Regions from separate parts of the Ruegeria sp. AG1 genome, predicted to be linked through region 3. Evidence: riboswitches for the same ligand, from Rfam matches in the RefSeq annotation. Region 3 holds a riboswitch; each other region holds the start of a gene.
The links. Region 3 has a riboswitch for cobalamin ahead of ACR0B5_RS09560 (DUF4198 domain-containing protein). Riboswitches for the same ligand answer to the same signal wherever they lie in the genome.
Positions count from the first base shown of each region.

Region 1: it holds a riboswitch for cobalamin, as region 3 does, so the genes downstream of both, ACR0B5_RS10170 (hypothetical protein) here and ACR0B5_RS09560 (DUF4198 domain-containing protein) in region 3, are expected to answer to the same signal.
Region 2: it holds a riboswitch for cobalamin, as region 3 does, so the genes downstream of both, nrdH (glutaredoxin-like protein NrdH) here and ACR0B5_RS09560 (DUF4198 domain-containing protein) in region 3, are expected to answer to the same signal.

Region 1 covers NZ_JBQFYU010000005.1:374,321-379,479, forward strand. The annotation lists RNA gene ffs (signal recognition particle sRNA small type) at 26-124, shown strand; gene rsgA (ribosome small subunit-dependent GTPase A) at 282-1,310, shown strand; gene ACR0B5_RS10165 (alpha/beta hydrolase family protein) at 1,342-2,199, opposite strand; cobalamin riboswitch at 2,359-2,579, shown strand; gene ACR0B5_RS10170 (hypothetical protein) at 2,668-3,075, shown strand; gene ACR0B5_RS10175 (phosphatase domain-containing protein) at 3,072-3,575, opposite strand; gene ACR0B5_RS10180 (DNA polymerase III subunit gamma/tau) at 3,745-5,159, shown strand, end outside.
Region 2 covers NZ_JBQFYU010000001.1:241,736-246,894, forward strand. The annotation lists gene nrdE (class 1b ribonucleoside-diphosphate reductase subunit alpha) at 1-1,756, opposite strand, end outside; gene nrdI (class Ib ribonucleoside-diphosphate reductase assembly flavoprotein NrdI) at 1,738-2,151, opposite strand; gene nrdH (glutaredoxin-like protein NrdH) at 2,167-2,388, opposite strand; cobalamin riboswitch at 2,474-2,665, opposite strand; gene ACR0B5_RS01200 (DEAD/DEAH box helicase) at 2,754-4,622, opposite strand; gene ACR0B5_RS01205 (hypothetical protein) at 4,860-5,159, shown strand, end outside.
Region 3 covers NZ_JBQFYU010000005.1:248,669-253,827, forward strand. The annotation lists gene fabB (beta-ketoacyl-ACP synthase I) at 1-788, shown strand, start outside; gene ACR0B5_RS09545 (enoyl-ACP reductase FabI) at 794-1,585, shown strand; gene ACR0B5_RS09550 (hypothetical protein) at 1,645-1,824, shown strand; gene ACR0B5_RS09555 (FKBP-type peptidyl-prolyl cis-trans isomerase) at 1,837-2,265, opposite strand; cobalamin riboswitch at 2,515-2,716, shown strand; gene ACR0B5_RS09560 (DUF4198 domain-containing protein) at 2,845-3,630, shown strand; gene cbiM (cobalt transporter CbiM) at 3,637-4,248, shown strand; gene ACR0B5_RS09570 (cobalt ABC transporter permease) at 4,245-4,823, shown strand; gene cbiQ (cobalt ECF transporter T component CbiQ) at 4,823-5,159, shown strand, end outside.

The DNA of each region.
Region 1 (5,159 bases), 130 kb from region 3:
TACATCCCTTCCCTATATCAGGCCCTGAGAGGTTGGCGCGGGCGAGCGCCTCGCCAACTTGGTCAGGTCCGGAAGGAAGCAGCCACAACGAGCCCCGCTTGGGTCGATGTCCAACCTCTCACTTTATAGAAACCATCAGCCGCAGGAGGGCTTTATGATTGTGGCAAACACCCTTCGGGCAGATCGGTTCTAAACCCAACTCTCCGATTGCCTGAACACATCGCCAACGGATGCGCGTCTGCCATCCGATGGGATTGCTATATCTGAACACAGGCAAACCAATGTCTTTAACTCTTTCGGACCTGGGATGGTCCTCTCACTTCGCTGCACAGCACGCGGCGCACGCGCAGCTCACGCCTTTTCGTATCACCGCCGTTCACCGGGACCGTCTGGTCGGGATGAACGAGACCGGTGAAATGTCTCTGTTGGCCCCTGGTCATTCCACTGGCGATTTTGCGGTTGGCGATTGGGTGCTGGCCGATGACAAGAATCGCGTTCAGCATCTGCTTGACCGGCGCAGCCTGTTGCAACGCCGTGCTGCCGGAACCGGGGCCGAGGCGCAGTTGATCGCAGCCAATGTTGACGTGCTGTTCATCGTCAGCTCGTGCAATGCGGATTTCAATGTGCCCCGGCTCGAACGGTATCTGGCGCTGGCGCATCAGACGGGGTGCTTTCCTGTCGTGGTCCTGACCAAAACAGATAGCTGCTCTGATCCGACGGCATATGCAAAAAAGGCTGAAGCGCTTGCGCCATTTTTGACAGTCCTGACGGTCAACGCGCATGACGCGTTAGACCTGCAGCAGGTTCTGGCTTGGTGTCCGGCGGGTCAGACAGCAGCTTTGGTCGGGTCATCTGGGGTTGGCAAAACAACGCTCGCCAACGGAATGACCGGTCAGGATCAGGCAACAGCCGCAATCCGCGAGGATGACGCACGAGGCCGTCATACCACGACGTCTCGCGCCTTACGTCCGATGCAAAATGGCGGTTGGCTGGTCGACACCCCCGGCATGCGCGCCCTGCGTCTGCTCGATGCCCAGGACGGGGTGGACGAAGTCTTTTCGGACATTCTGGAGCTGGCCCAAACCTGCCGGTTCTCGGATTGCCAGCATGAGGCCGAGCCCGGTTGCGCTGTGCAGGCGGCGATTGAAGCACACACACTGGATGCAGATCGGCTGGAACGCTGGCGCAAGCTGAGGCGCGAGGATCAGCGCAACTCTGAGACCGTGGCCGAAGCGCGGGCACGCGACAAAGCCTTCGGCAAGATGGTCCGATCCGCGATGCACGGAAAATCCGCGCGGCGCAGCGATTGAAACAAGGGCGCCGGTCCGCCGGCGCCCCCCATCAAGCGATCAATCGTGGCCAGAGCACCGCATTTCGGCGGGCAAACACACCGATATGGCCGATTTCCCGAACGCCAAACTCTTCCGGTGACAACAGGTGACGGCGTGCTTTCGGACCATAAAGCTCGGCCAACCGCCAAACGGCAGCTTCTGGGACCATCTCATCATCTGTGAAGGCAAATAGGTCGACGGGAACGTCAGCATCCTGCCACGTAGCTTGCGGCAGTGTGTCTCCGATCTCGGGCAGATAGCTTTGCGGCGCGGTGCACCATTTGCGCCATTGCCAATAGACCTTAGGCGGTAGGTCTGTTCCAAACCCAAGTGCCTTGCCCGGCAAATACCCTAGGCCGCTCACGACCAGAGGCACATGCCCATACCAGAACAACCCGGCCAGAGCGCGGTACGGCCAAGGATGATCGCCCAATTTCACAAGGCCAGAACAGACGCAGATCATGCGATCAATCTTGTCGATATCCGGCTGCACTGGCCCCAGCATCCCTCCAAGCGAATGACCAACTGACCATTGCTGCGCCAGCGGGAACCGTCGGCGCATCTCGGCCCGCGCGGCGGGCATGTCCTGCAACGCCCAATCCGCCATCGAGATCTTCGACCGACGCTGTGGCCCCGATTTCGAATGACCGAATTCCCGGTAGTCATAGATCAGACAGGCGATATCCCGATCCGACGCCAACCACTGTGCGAAATGCTTGTAGTAGTCACGCGGAACTCCCGTCGCGCTGTTGACCACCACTACGGTTTCGGGCTGCGCCACGGGCCGGTAAATCCGCCCGGACAGGGCGCCATCCCCCACCGGGATCTGAACATCTTCGATCAGCACTGTTTGGTTTGAATCCAACATGGGTATCCTCGGTGGAAAACTGAACTGATGAGTTCATATTGCAACTTGACCCCAGACAGCCCATGCAAGTCAACTGCGATCCCGCTTGACCACGCGTCCACTTCGCGGATCGGCTTTCCGCAACGCAGAAAGTTCAACTTGACTCAGAATGGTTATGAACGCTAGCGATAGTGCGATGGTTCCCGGCTTTCGCAAGAGGTCGGGATGAAAAGGGAACACGGTGCGGTTTTACCCGGCTCGCTCGGGATGAACCAAATCCGCGACTGCCCCCGCAACTGTAAGCGGTGAGCGATGTCGAGGAGCCACTGGCCGAAAGGCCGGGAAGGTCGGCAAAGCGATGACCCGCAAGTCAGGAGACCTGCCATTGTCAACATAACCCAAACTCGGGCGGGGTGTCCGGGCAGGCCGTGACAGACCCTATCTGCCCCACCTGATCCCAGCCCCTGTCCACCGCGCGGAGGGCGCAGGATGATCTGGAAGACGAAGACACATAGGTTCTCAGCAACCATCTGCCAACATACGGGCAAGACTTGCCCTGCATTGGCACGGCTGGCGCGTTCGATGGTTGACGCGCTGGACCAAGCCGGTCCGGCGACCACATCGGATTTCGAAATCGAAGGCAGCAGCGACCTGACCCATTGCACGGACGGCTGCCACGCCCGGTTTCGGGCCAGCCAGTCTCGGGTGCGGGTCTATTGCGGAGCGGATCCTAATGCCGACAGCGAGACCCTCGATCGCTACGCCGACCTTATGTTCGGTACCGAAACGAACAGCCTGCCTAGCGCAGCGATGACATCCCTGCCCTGCGCTATGCTCGAGGCATCAGTGATTGCGCCGCGCAAAACGACCCCGGCGGAACTGCAATTGTCGGCTTAGGAGTCTGCCAAAGCTCGGGCGGGCAAGGTGGCCCAGTGCTTCTGTGCATCGGTTTCGACCGCGCAGGGGCGTAGCTTGCGCAACCGATCCAGCGCTTGGGTTGGAGCCTCGCCGCATTCGATCATCAACCTCAGCACCACCATGCCAGAGCGACCACATCCGCCCTGACAATGGACAAGCACGCGCCCTCCACCAGACAAAGCCTGCCGCGCCGCGGCACTAACATCGGGCCATTGCGCATCAACCTCTGACGGTGGCACGCCGAAATCCTGAATCGGCAGATGCACCCAGCGGCTGGCGCGCCCCTGAACGTCGCGGCCAAAATCGCGGGCTCCAAACTGGACCAGCTCGGCCTCGGTTGTCATCGAAAGCACGAGCCCCGGCCTCCAATCTCCAATCGTTTCAAGGTCGCCTGCATAGTCGCCGCCCTTTCCCGGCATCGACGTTAGGGCAAGTGTGCCCCCGCCCACTTGCAAAGCATGAATGACCAAATTCGTCATGACAGCATCCCCCCGGAAGCGTTGATCCTGACTTTAGGCTTGATTCACAATCCGAAGATTGTACCCCTGACGCGCCAGTTTCCAAAACAAAATCGTTCTTCAACTCATGTGGACGCGGGCGGCGCGGGCCTCTACGCTGCGGTGACGTTCCGAATCCGCCAGAGCAGACATGACCGACTCAGACAGCCCCGCCTATCAGGTTCTCGCCCGAAAATACCGCCCGGAAACCTTTGCCGATCTGGTGGGTCAGGATGCGATGGTCCGCACGCTGAAAAACGCGTTCGAGGCGGATCGTATCGCGCAAGCCTTTGTCATGACAGGCATTCGTGGAACCGGCAAAACGACGACCGCACGGATCATTGCGAAAGGCATGAACTGTATCGGACCGGACGGAAATGGCGGACCCACGACCGAGCCCTGCGGTCAATGTGAGCACTGCGTTGCCATCATGGAAGGTCGTCATGTCGACGTCATGGAGATGGACGCAGCCAGCCGCACCGGCGTGAATGATATTCGCGAGATTATCGACAGTGTTCGCTACCGTGCAGCCTCGGCCCGCTACAAGATCTACATCATCGATGAAGTCCACATGCTGTCGACCAGCGCCTTCAACGCGCTGCTCAAGACGCTTGAGGAGCCGCCGGCGCATGTGAAGTTCATCTTCGCCACAACTGAGATTCGCAAGGTTCCCGTCACGGTTCTGTCGCGCTGCCAACGCTTCGACCTACGTAGGATCGAGCCCGAGGATATGATCGGCCTGCTGCGCAAGATCGCCTCAGCTGAGAGCGCAGAGATTGCCGAGGATGCGCTGGCGCTGATCACCCGTGCTGCCGAGGGATCTGCTCGCGACGCGACCTCATTGCTGGATCAGGCGATCTCGCACGGGGCCGGAGAGACGACGGCAGATCAAGTACGCGCGATGCTGGGCCTGGCGGATCGTGGCCGGGTTCTGGATCTCATGGACATGATCCTGCGGGGCGATGCAGCTGGGGCGCTGACCGAGCTTGGTGGCCAATACGCCGAAGGGGCTGATCCACTGGCCGTGCTGCGTGATCTGGCTGAGATCACGCATTGGGTCTCGGTCGTGAAGATCACCCCGGACGCAGCCGAAGACCCCACTGTTTCCCCGGATGAACGCGCCCGTGGCCAGCAGATGGCTGAGGCCCTCCCCATGCGGGTACTGACTCGGATGTGGCAGATGCTGTTGAAAGCGCTTGAGGAAGTTTCAGCCGCCCCCAACGCCATGATGGCTGCCGAAATGGCTGTGATCCGACTGACTCATGTGGCCGACCTGCCCAGCCCGGAAGAACTGATCAAACGGCTGCAGGATACGCCTCCTCCCCCTGGAGGCGGGCCTGGCGGTGGGATGCCCATTCAAAGCAACGGCGCGGCCCCGGTCGAAGCCCGCGCCACTACAAGCTACGCCCCTGCGCCACGCGGGTCCGGCGGCGCACCAGTCGCCGCCTTGGCGCAAGATACACAGACGGCACTGGCGCGATACCCAAGTTTCGAACATGTGGTCGAGCTGATCCGGAACAACCGAGACGTCAAGCTTCTGGTCGAGGTCGAAAACGGCGTGCGGCT
Region 2 (5,159 bases), on a different contig from region 3:
TGATCGAGCCGGTCGGCGGCACCGCCTGAAGATTGCGGTTATAGAGGCCGCGTTTCATCACATCGGCCTTCAACGCTGCCCAGTCGTCGCGGGTGGGAAGGGTCATGCCGTCGAACAGCGCTTTCACTTTGTCGCTTTCAGGCAGCCAGTCGCGGGTGGTGTATTTGTCGAAGAAGGTGCCTGAGGCATAGTCGGAGTCCTCAAATCCCTTGAACGACGCATTGCGTTCCTTCGCCAGATCGCATGACGTGCGGATCGCGTGATAAGCCACGGTGGCAAAATAGATCGAGGTGAACTCAACCCCCTCGGGCGAGCCATAGTGGATATGTTCCCGCGCCAGAAACCCGTGCAGGTTCATCTGCCCCAGACCAATCGCGTGGCTTTCATCATTGCCGCGACGCACCGAAGGCACCGAGTCGATTGCCGACATCTCGGACACCGCCGTCAGCGCGCGGATCGCAGCGCCGACAGTGCGGCCCAGATCACCGCCATCCATTGTCTTGGCAATGTTCAGCGAGCCGAGGTTGCAGGAGATATCCGTGCCCAGATGGGAATAGCTGAGGTCATCGTTGAACTCAGACGCTTCATTGACCTGCAAAATCTCGGAACACAGGTTCGACATGTTGATCCGGCCCGCAATGGGGTTCATCCGGTTCACCGTGTCTTCGAACATCACGTAGGGGTAACCGGATTCGAACTGAATCTCTGCAATGGTCTGGAAGAACTCACGCGCATTGACCTTGGATTTGCGGATTCGCTTGTCATCGACCATCTCGTGATACTTCTCCGTCACCGAGATTTCCGAGAACGGCACGCCATAGACCTTTTCTACGTCATGAGGCGAGAACAGGTACATATCCGCGTTTTTCTTCGCCAGCTCGAAAGTGATGTCAGGGATCACCACGCCAAGGCTCAGCGTTTTGATACGGATTTTCTCATCCGCGTTTTCGCGCTTGGTGTCGAGAAAGCGCATGATGTCCGGGTGGTGTGCGTTCAGATACACCGCACCCGCGCCTTGCCGCGCACCCAGTTGGTTGGCGTAGGAAAAGCTGTCCTCCAGCAGTTTCATTACCGGGATCACGCCGGAGGATTGGTTCTCAATGCCCTTAATCGGCGCGCCATGCTCGCGGATGTTGGTCAGCAGCAGCGCTACGCCTCCACCACGTTTGGACAGTTGCAGGGCCGAGTTGATGCCGCGACCGATGCTCTCCATGTTGTCCTCAAGCCGCAGCAGGAAGCATGAGATCAATTCCCCGCGTGAGGCTTTCCCGGCGTTCAGGAAGGTGGGCGTGGCGGGCTGGAAACGACCGTCGAGGATTTCCTCCATGAAAGACAGGGCCAGCGCCTCATCACCGCGTGCCAGCGCCAGCGCGGTCATGACGACGCGGTCCTCGTAGCGTTCCAAGAACCGCTGCCCGTCACGGGTTTTCAGCGTGTATGAGGTGTAATATTTGAACGCGCCCAGAAAGGTCGGGAACCGGAACTTCTTGGCATAGGCCGCGTCCCAGATCTTGCGCATGAAGTTCTTGGAATACTGGTCCAGAACGGCCTCTTCGTAGTAGCCCTCGGAAACCAGATACCCGAGTTTTTCATCCAGCGAGTGGAAGAACACGGTGTTCTGATTCACATGCTGCAGGAAGTACTGCCGCGCGGCCATTCGGTCGGCATCGAACCGGATCTTCCCCTCACCATCGTAGAGGTTCAGCATCGCGTTCAACGCGTGATAGTCCTGCTCGTTTACGCTGCTGTCGAGCATAGGTTTCTCCCTAGTTTTTCCAGCCCGGCGCGGACGCGGGCGATGTCGGTCTCTGTTCCGGCCAGCTCGAATGTGTAGAGCAGCGGAACGTTGCATTTTTGAGCGATGATGCGACCGGCCAAAGCGTAGGTCGCACCGAAATTACGATTGCCTGTGCCGATCACTCCAACGATCCCGGCACGTCTGTCCGGGTCGTTCAGAAACCGGATCACCTGTTTAGGAACCGCCCCGCGCCCTTCGCCGTCGGCGTAGGTGGGGCTGATCAGCACATAGGGGTGTCGGGGGTCAGGCAGCGGGTCCATCCCGTTCGGAATGCGGAAAGAGGTCAGGCCCAGCCGCGAGACAAAGCGGTGGGTGTTTCCGGATTTCGAAGAGAAATAGACCAGCGCCGGGATCGGCGCGGCCATGGATCAGGCCAGTTGGGCGATCATGTCCGGGCGGAAACCCGACCAGTGATCACTGCCCGCCACAACGACAGGGGCCTGACGATAACCCAGCTCGGTCACATGGGTCATGGCGCTGTCGTCCTGGGTCAGGTCGATGACGTCATAGGTGATGCCTTTTGCATCCAGCGCTCGGGTGGTGGCGGTGCATTGTACGCATGCGGGTTTGGAATATACGGTAATGCTCATGTCGTCCTCTGTCCTTTTAATGAATGCCGAGGACGCTGCGGGCAAAATGACCCCTGAACACGCCCCCGAACCCTCCGTTCGCGGTTCTCTTTCTTTGCTTGCGGCAGGTCTCCTGGCTCGCGGATTGACGTTCGGACTGGCCTTCCCAAAAGCACGCTTTCAGTGGCGTATTCAGCCGAACTATCCGCTTACAGTTGCGGGGGCAGCGCCGGTTTTTCACCGGTTTCCCTCTTAGCTTTCAACAGGAATCGAAAGAACCGAAGCAACACCATATTGGGGTTGGTGGTGGAGTGTTGTCAATATATGGTGTGGCGAAGAAAATAATTTTCTTCGCTTGCACAACCAGCCACGTGCGCTAAGGCGGTCTACTTTTTCCGCTTGGGCATCGCGTTGCCACCCTTCATCGCAGCCGCACGTGCGCGGTTTTTCTTGCTGCTTGGCTTGCCTTTGGGCGGAGGCGGGCCTTTCAGACGGCGCGCAGGTTTCTTGTGCTGATCGCCCGAGGGGGTCTCATCCCGTTTGGGCCGCGTTTCGGGCTTGGGTTTCTCGGCCGGCTTCCGGCGTGGTTTTGCGGGCTGTGGCTCAGCCGCGTGGGCCGGGCGTTCGTGGCGCTTCTTGCCTTTGAAGTCGCGCTTGGGACCTTTGCGGCCACCACCGGCAAAGGCAGGCGGCGCGTCCAGTTGCACCAGGGTCTTGGTGCCTTCGACCGTCATCTCGGGGCCAATGGCCTTCAGGAAACCTTCAACGCTGCTTTCGCGAATCTCGATATAGCTTTCGGTGTCGGCAATGCGGATCGCGCCGATATCGTCTTTGGTGATCTTGCCCGCCTTGCACAACATGGGCAGCAAATAGCGAGGCGAGGCGTTTTCGTTGTGTCCCTCCGACAGCGAAAACCACACGCTTGAGCCAAAGGGCACGTTCGGCTTGGGCGCGGCATCTTGCGTGTCGCTCAGTTCCTCCGGGGCGGAGTGTTTGCGCCCGTATTGACGCAGATAGGCCGCCGCCAGCTGCTGCGGTGAAAAGCGCGAGACCAGATCATCAACCAGTGCGCTTTCGCCCTCGGTGACATCCACGGTCCAGTCGTCCGAGCTGAACATCCGCTGCATGTCCTGCGCCTGAACCTCATCGGCCGAGGGTGCAGACCCCCAATCGGCTGTCAGCTTGGCGAATTTCAGCAGGCGTTGCGCCTTTTTGAACGATGCAGGCGGTATGACCAGCGCGCTGACGCCTTTCCGCCCGGCGCGTCCGGTTCGGCCCGAGCGGTGCAGCAGCGTTTCATGGCTGTTCGGCAGTTCTGCATGGATCACCAGATCAAGGTTCGGCAGGTCGATCCCGCGCGCGGCCACATCGGTCGCCACACAGACGCGGGCGCGTCCGTCGCGCATGGCTTGCAGCGCGTTCGAACGTTCGCTTTGCGTCAGCTCTCCGGACAGGGCCACGACCGAGAATCCACGATTCGACAGTCGCGCCGTCAGGCGGCTGACCATGGCGCGAGTGTTGCAGAAGATAATGGCGTTGGGGGCCTCGTAGAAGCGCAGCACGTTGATGATTGCGTTCTCACCATCGCGCGGGGCCACATTCATCGCGCGATATTCGATATCGGCATGTTGCGTGCGCTCGCTGACGGTGCTGACGCGCTCGGCATCGCGCTGGTAGCGAGCGGCGAGGGAGGCGATGGCGCGAGGAACCGTAGCGGAAAACAGCAGTGTCTGACGCTCGGAGGGCGTCTGTTCCAGAATGAACTCAAGATCTTCGCGGAAGCCCAGGTCTAGCATTTCGTCGGCTTCATCCAGAACCACTGCGCGGACAGCGGTTAGGTCAATCGACTCCCGCATGATATGGTCGCGGAGACGGCCCGGCGTTGCGACCACGATATGCGCACCGCGAGCCAACGCTCGCCGCTCGTCTCGCATATCCATGCCGCCAACACATGACGCAATGAACGCGCCTACATCCGCATAGAGCCACGCCAGTTCGCGTTTGACCTGCATCGCCAACTCGCGCGTTGGTGCTATGACCAGCGCCAAAGGCGCGCCAGCCGCATCGAATACATCCACGTCGCCCAGAACGGTCGGGGCGATGGCAAGGCCGAAGCCTATGGTTTTCCCTGACCCGGTCTGCGCTGAAACCAACATGTCGCGCCCTTGCAGGTCGGGCGTAGTTACGGCGGTTTGGACTGGGGTCAGCGTGTCATACCCTTTGCGATCAAGGGCGTCTTGAAGTGTTTGTTTCATGGCTCGGCTCGTTGGGATGCTGCGGTCACCCTCAGAGCGTCTAACACGCGGATGATCGTCGAAGGGCACTCCTTACCCAGTGAGGCGCCGGATGTATAGAGCGGAAAGCGGGCTGCACGATCAAACACAGCATGAACGCTTGATGAAGGTTCCTTCAGGAAAGTTGTAACCCGTCGCACTCCTCCCAATCTGTTGAACACAGCCAGAGATGGCACCGATTTCAGGGAGAAAGAGACCATGACCAGATTTATGACTGCCGGAGCAGCCGCTCTGGCCACGAGCCTAGCCCTTGGTACTGCCGCTGCTGCCGAAAACACGCCTGATCTGCGCGGTATTTGGACGGCCAGCCAGACTACAGTTTCGCCGTCGAATTCGGCTACCGGTGATGCGCCGCGATTTAACCAGTCGGAATGGGTGCTCGAGATTCAGGTTCAAAACGACAACGCGTTCTGGGGTCCGAGCATGTGGCGGCGCAATGCCATGGATAACTGGACGATGTACGAGGCCACTGGTTCCATCAGCCAGGATGGCTCTGGA
Region 3 (5,159 bases):
CCTACAAAATCAAGGGTATCAACTACTCGATCACCTCGGCGTGCTCGACCTCGCTGCATTGCATCGGCAACGCGGCGGAACAGATCATGCTGGGCAAGCAGGACGTGATGTTCGCAGGCGGCGGTGAGGAGCTGGATTGGACCCTGTCCTGCCTGTTTGACGCGATGGGCGCGATGTCGTCGAAGTATAACGACACTCCGCAGAAAGCATCGCGCGCGTTCGATCAGGACCGCGACGGCTTCGTGATCTCGGGTGGCGGCGGCATTGTCGTGCTTGAGGATCTGGACCATGCGCTGGCGCGTGGTGCCAAGATCTACGCTGAGGTGACCGGCTATGCTGCAACCTCGGACGGTCATGACATGGTGGCGCCGTCCGGCGAAGGCGGTGAGCGCGCGATGCGTCTGGCTCTGTCGACCCTGCCAGAAGGCCGCAAAGTTGGTTACATCAACGCGCACGGCACCTCGACCCCGGTCGGAGATGTGGGCGAAGTTGAAGCCGTGCGTCGCATCTTCGGCGAAGGCAACGTGCCGCCCATCTCATCCACCAAGTCGATGACCGGGCACGCACAAGGCGCGGCCGGCGCGCTTGAGGCGATCTTCTGCCTGCTCATGCTGGACAATGATTTCATAACACCGTCGATCAATGTCGACACACTAGCCGAAGGCATCCAGCCCGGTGAAATTGCAACTCAAGTGGTTGAAAATGCAGGTTTAGATTCGGTCATGACCAACAGCTTCGGCTTTGGCGGCACAAACGGATCCATGATCCTGTCAAAGTATAACGGGTGAACGAGATGTCGGAAGTTCTAAAAGGGAAACGCGGCCTGATCATGGGTGTCGCCAATGACCGGTCGATTGCCTGGGGTATCTCGAAAGCGATGCATGAAGCAGGGGCTGAGCTGGCTTTCACCTATCAGGGCGACGCGTTCGGGAAGCGTCTGCAGCCATTGGCCGAAAGCCTCGGCAGCGACTTCATGGTGGATGCGGATGTCACCGATGACGCCTCGCTGGACCGCGCCTTTGGCGAGTTGGGCGAACGCTGGCCAACCATCGACTTTGTCGTTCACGCGATTGCCTATTCGGACAAGAACGAGCTGACAGGCCGGTTTCTGAACACCACAAGGGCCAATTTCAAGCACTCGATGGATGTGTCGGCCTACTCTTTCATCGAGGTCGCCCGTCGCGCCTATCCGCTGATGAAGGACAATGGTGGCTCGCTGCTGACGCTGACCTACCAAGGCTCGAATCGTGTAGTTCCGAATTACAACGTCATGGGCGTTGCCAAAGCCGCGCTGGAATCGGCGACACGGTATCTGGCCAACGACCTCGGCCCCGAAGGCATCCGTGTGAACGCAATCTCGCCCGGTCCGATGAAGACCCTGGCCGGGGCGGCAATCGGCGGTGCGCGCAAGACCTACAAGTTCTGCGACCAAAATGCACCCATGCGCTCGAACGCTACGCTGGAGGCCGTTGGCGGCACGGCGGTTTACCTGACCTCAGACGCGGGGGCCTGCACCTCGGGCGAGATCATCCGGGTGGATGGCGGTTTCCACGTGCTCGGAATGCCACAGCCGGATTTCATGTGACCATATCTTTCCCAGACGCCGCCAAGATTTGACCATCTTTCGGCGTCAGGGATATGGGCATGAGCAAAACTGACCAGATCCTTGCCAGCAATACGCGTGGCACCCAGACCAAACGGAAGTCGGGGTTCCTAAGCCCCCGCGCCCGTGTTCTGCTTTTGACGCTGACCACATTGCTGGTGTTGTTCGTGTTCTTCACGCAACCGCAAGTCCGTGCAGCGCTTGACGGGCTTTGGGGCTAGAACCCCAAGCCTTTAGCTCACCGAGACAACCTCGATATCGAAAATCAAATCCTGCCCAGCCAGCGGGTGATTGGCGTCCAGCGTCACCGTGGCCTCGTTCGCCTCTACAACCGTTACCGGCAGCGCCTGACCGTCCGGGGTCTGCATCTGCAACTGGGTTCCCGGCTCTAGTGGGATATCATCCGGAATACCCTCACGCGGGATGTCCTGCCGCATCGCCGGGTTGATCGGGCCATAAGCGTCGACACAGGCAATCTCGACCCGCTTCTTGTCACCAACCGCCAGTCCTGGCATCGCACTGTCCAGGCCGGGTATGATCTGGCCCGAACCAACCACGAACTCTAACGGATCGCGCCCGTCTGAGCTGTCAAACACGGTCTCGTCCAGCAGCGTGCCAGTATAGTGGATGCGAACGGTGTCGCCTTGTTTGATCTCAGACATTGGGCCTCCGGGGCTTGTGGGAAATTAGGCGCCGAACACAAGCGCGCTACGCCGGAGTCTGACGCAGCGCAGGATGCATCCATCTGATTCTGATGTCCAGATTACGTTGCAAGCGCGCGCATTCTCTGGTCGTCGCTTGCACGCGTGCCTGCAATGCCCAGTGGGCAGAACGGTAACATCCCATCCTATCGACAAGATGTTATCGCTACAGTCTTAAATAGAGATTGACCGATGATGGGAATCTCTGCCATCAGCGTCCTCATGTCCGGTTCCGGGTTCGCCCGGAGAAAAGGGAATGCGGTGCGGGGAATTCTGATCCACCCAATGCCGCAACTGCCCCCGCAACTGTAGGCGGTGAGCAGGGCTGACACGCCACTGGGTTCCACCCGGGAAGGCCAGCCCGATGCTTTGACCCGCAAGTCAGGAGACCTGCCGGATATGCACCCTCGGAAGGGGTGTGTCACCGATGCCGGGGTGTGCATCGGGCCGATGCCCTCATTTCGGGTACATGGTCTCGTTCGCCCCGATATCAAGCAAGAAACGTGCCGGGGTTGGCACGAAGGACGAAGGAAAGACCTTGTGAAGAAACTATTTTGCACGGCTGCGGCTGCGCTGGCGATTCCAGCGATGGCACAGGCGCATTTTCTGCTGGAATACACCACCGACACGCTGATCGAGGCACCGGGCGACGTGCCGGTCAAGCTGATCTTCTGGCACCCGTTTGAAAACGGCCATGTCATGGATCTGGAAAAGCCGCAGGAATTCTACGTGATCCACAATGGCGAAAAGACCGACCTGTTGGACACGCTGGAACCCATCCGCTTCTCAAGCCCTGAAAACGAAGGCGCGGCCTTTCAGGGATCTGTTCCGGTCAAGCGTTCTGGCGACTACGTGATGGTCACGGTGCCTCAGCCCTACTACGAAGAGGCCGAGGATATTTATATCCAGCAGATCACCAAGGCGTTCCTAAACCGCAACGAACTGCCGACCGACTGGATGAACCCCGCAGGTCTGGCGACCGAGATCGTGCCGCTGAACAAGCCCTACAACATCATCGCTGGCTCGACCTTCACCGGTCAGGTTCTGGCAAATGGCGAACCGGTTGCCGGCGCTGAGATCGAGATCGAATACATGGCCGCCAAGCCCAGTTTTGACAACCAAGCCTCGTCCGAGCCTACCGTTTCGCCGATGCCGGGTGGTGCTGTTGTCGCAATTTCTGACGCCAATGGCTATTTTTCCTTCGGTGTGCCGAAAGCTGGTTACTGGGGCTTTGCCGCCCTCGGTGCTGGTCCTGAAACCGAACATGAAGGCAAAGAGCTGAGCCAGGACGCGGTGATTTGGATCCGCGCCTGGGACATGGAGTAACCCCCGATGCACATCGTCGACGGAGCCCTGTCCAACCCGGTCGTCATCGGCGGAGCCGTTGCCGCCGCTGGTGGGGTCGCAATGGGCCTCAGGTCGCTGGATCTGGACCGCATCCCCACAGCAGGGGTGCTGGCGGCCAGTTTCTTCGTGGCCTCGCTGATCCATGTTCCGATCGGGCCGTCGTCGGTGCATCTGATCCTCAACGGTCTGGCCGGGCTGCTGCTCGGCTGGGCCGCCTTCCCGGCCCTGTTTGTGGGCCTGCTCCTGCAAGCCGTTTTCTTCGGCTTCGGCGGGCTGACGGTACTGGGGATCAACACGCTCAACATCGCCTTTCCGGCCGTACTGGCGGGGCTGCTGTTCCGACCCCTGATCGGTCGCGGCTCACCTGTTCATGGCGCGATCTGGGGCGGCATAGGCGGCGCCTTTGCCATTGCGGCCACGACCGTCATGGTGGGCATCTCACTGGCCCTGTCAGGGGACGAATTCCTCCCCGCTGCCAAGCTGGTCTTCTTTGCGCATATCCCCGTGATGATCATCGAGGCCGTTCTGACCGGATTTGCCGTTCTACTGGCACGAAAAGTCAAACCTGAACTGTTCCTGACAAGGCCCGCCACATGAGAAAGATTGCCCTCATCCTGGCCCTATGCGCGGCCCCTCTGCCCGCGTTGGCCCACAAGGTGATTGCCGGTGTTTTTGCATCCAGCGATGCGATCGAAGGGGAAATCGGCTTCTCCAACGGCACCATGGCGACCGATACCGAGGTTGTCGTGACCGATCCAAACGGGGTCGAGCTGGGCCGGGCCACGACCAACGCAGACGGGTTCTTCATCTACACGCCCACCACAGCCGTCGCCCATACCTTCTTTGCCGACCTCGGCGCCGGTCACGTGGCCGAGGTCACCATGCCCGCCGATGACGTTGCCAAGATCATGGGCGTCGCCATCAAGAACAAGCCTGCAGCGTCACCCACGCCTACGCCCTCCTCGGAGGGCGTCACAGTGGCCTCTCTCAGTGATAAGGAGCGTCAAGCTATCGCAGCAGCCGTTCGTGACGAAATACGCCCCCTGCGCCGGGAAATCGCCGCCTATCGCGAACATAACGACCTCCAGACCATTCTGGGCGGCATCGGATACATCTTTGGCCTCTTCGGGCTGGGCTTCTACCTCGCGGCGCGGAGGAAACTCGCAGGCTGATGGCACACGTACTGGAACCACAGGAACGGACGCTGGCCGAGGCTGGCACGATCGGTCAACAAGGGTTGATTACCTCGCTTGATCCGCGCGTGCGCATCGTCATGTCTGTTTTGTTTGCGGTCGTTGTGGTCTCCCTATCCTCCCTGCCCGCGCTTGCGGCGGCGTTGATGATCGCGCTGGCTCTACTGGTGCTATCCCGACTGCCTTGGCGCAAAACGCTCAAGCGGATGGCGATGATGGACAGTTTCATCATCTTCATGCTGGTCCTCCTGCCCTTCACGATGCCCGGCGACCCGATGTTTACCATCTGGGGGTTTCCAGCCAGCTGGCAGGGGC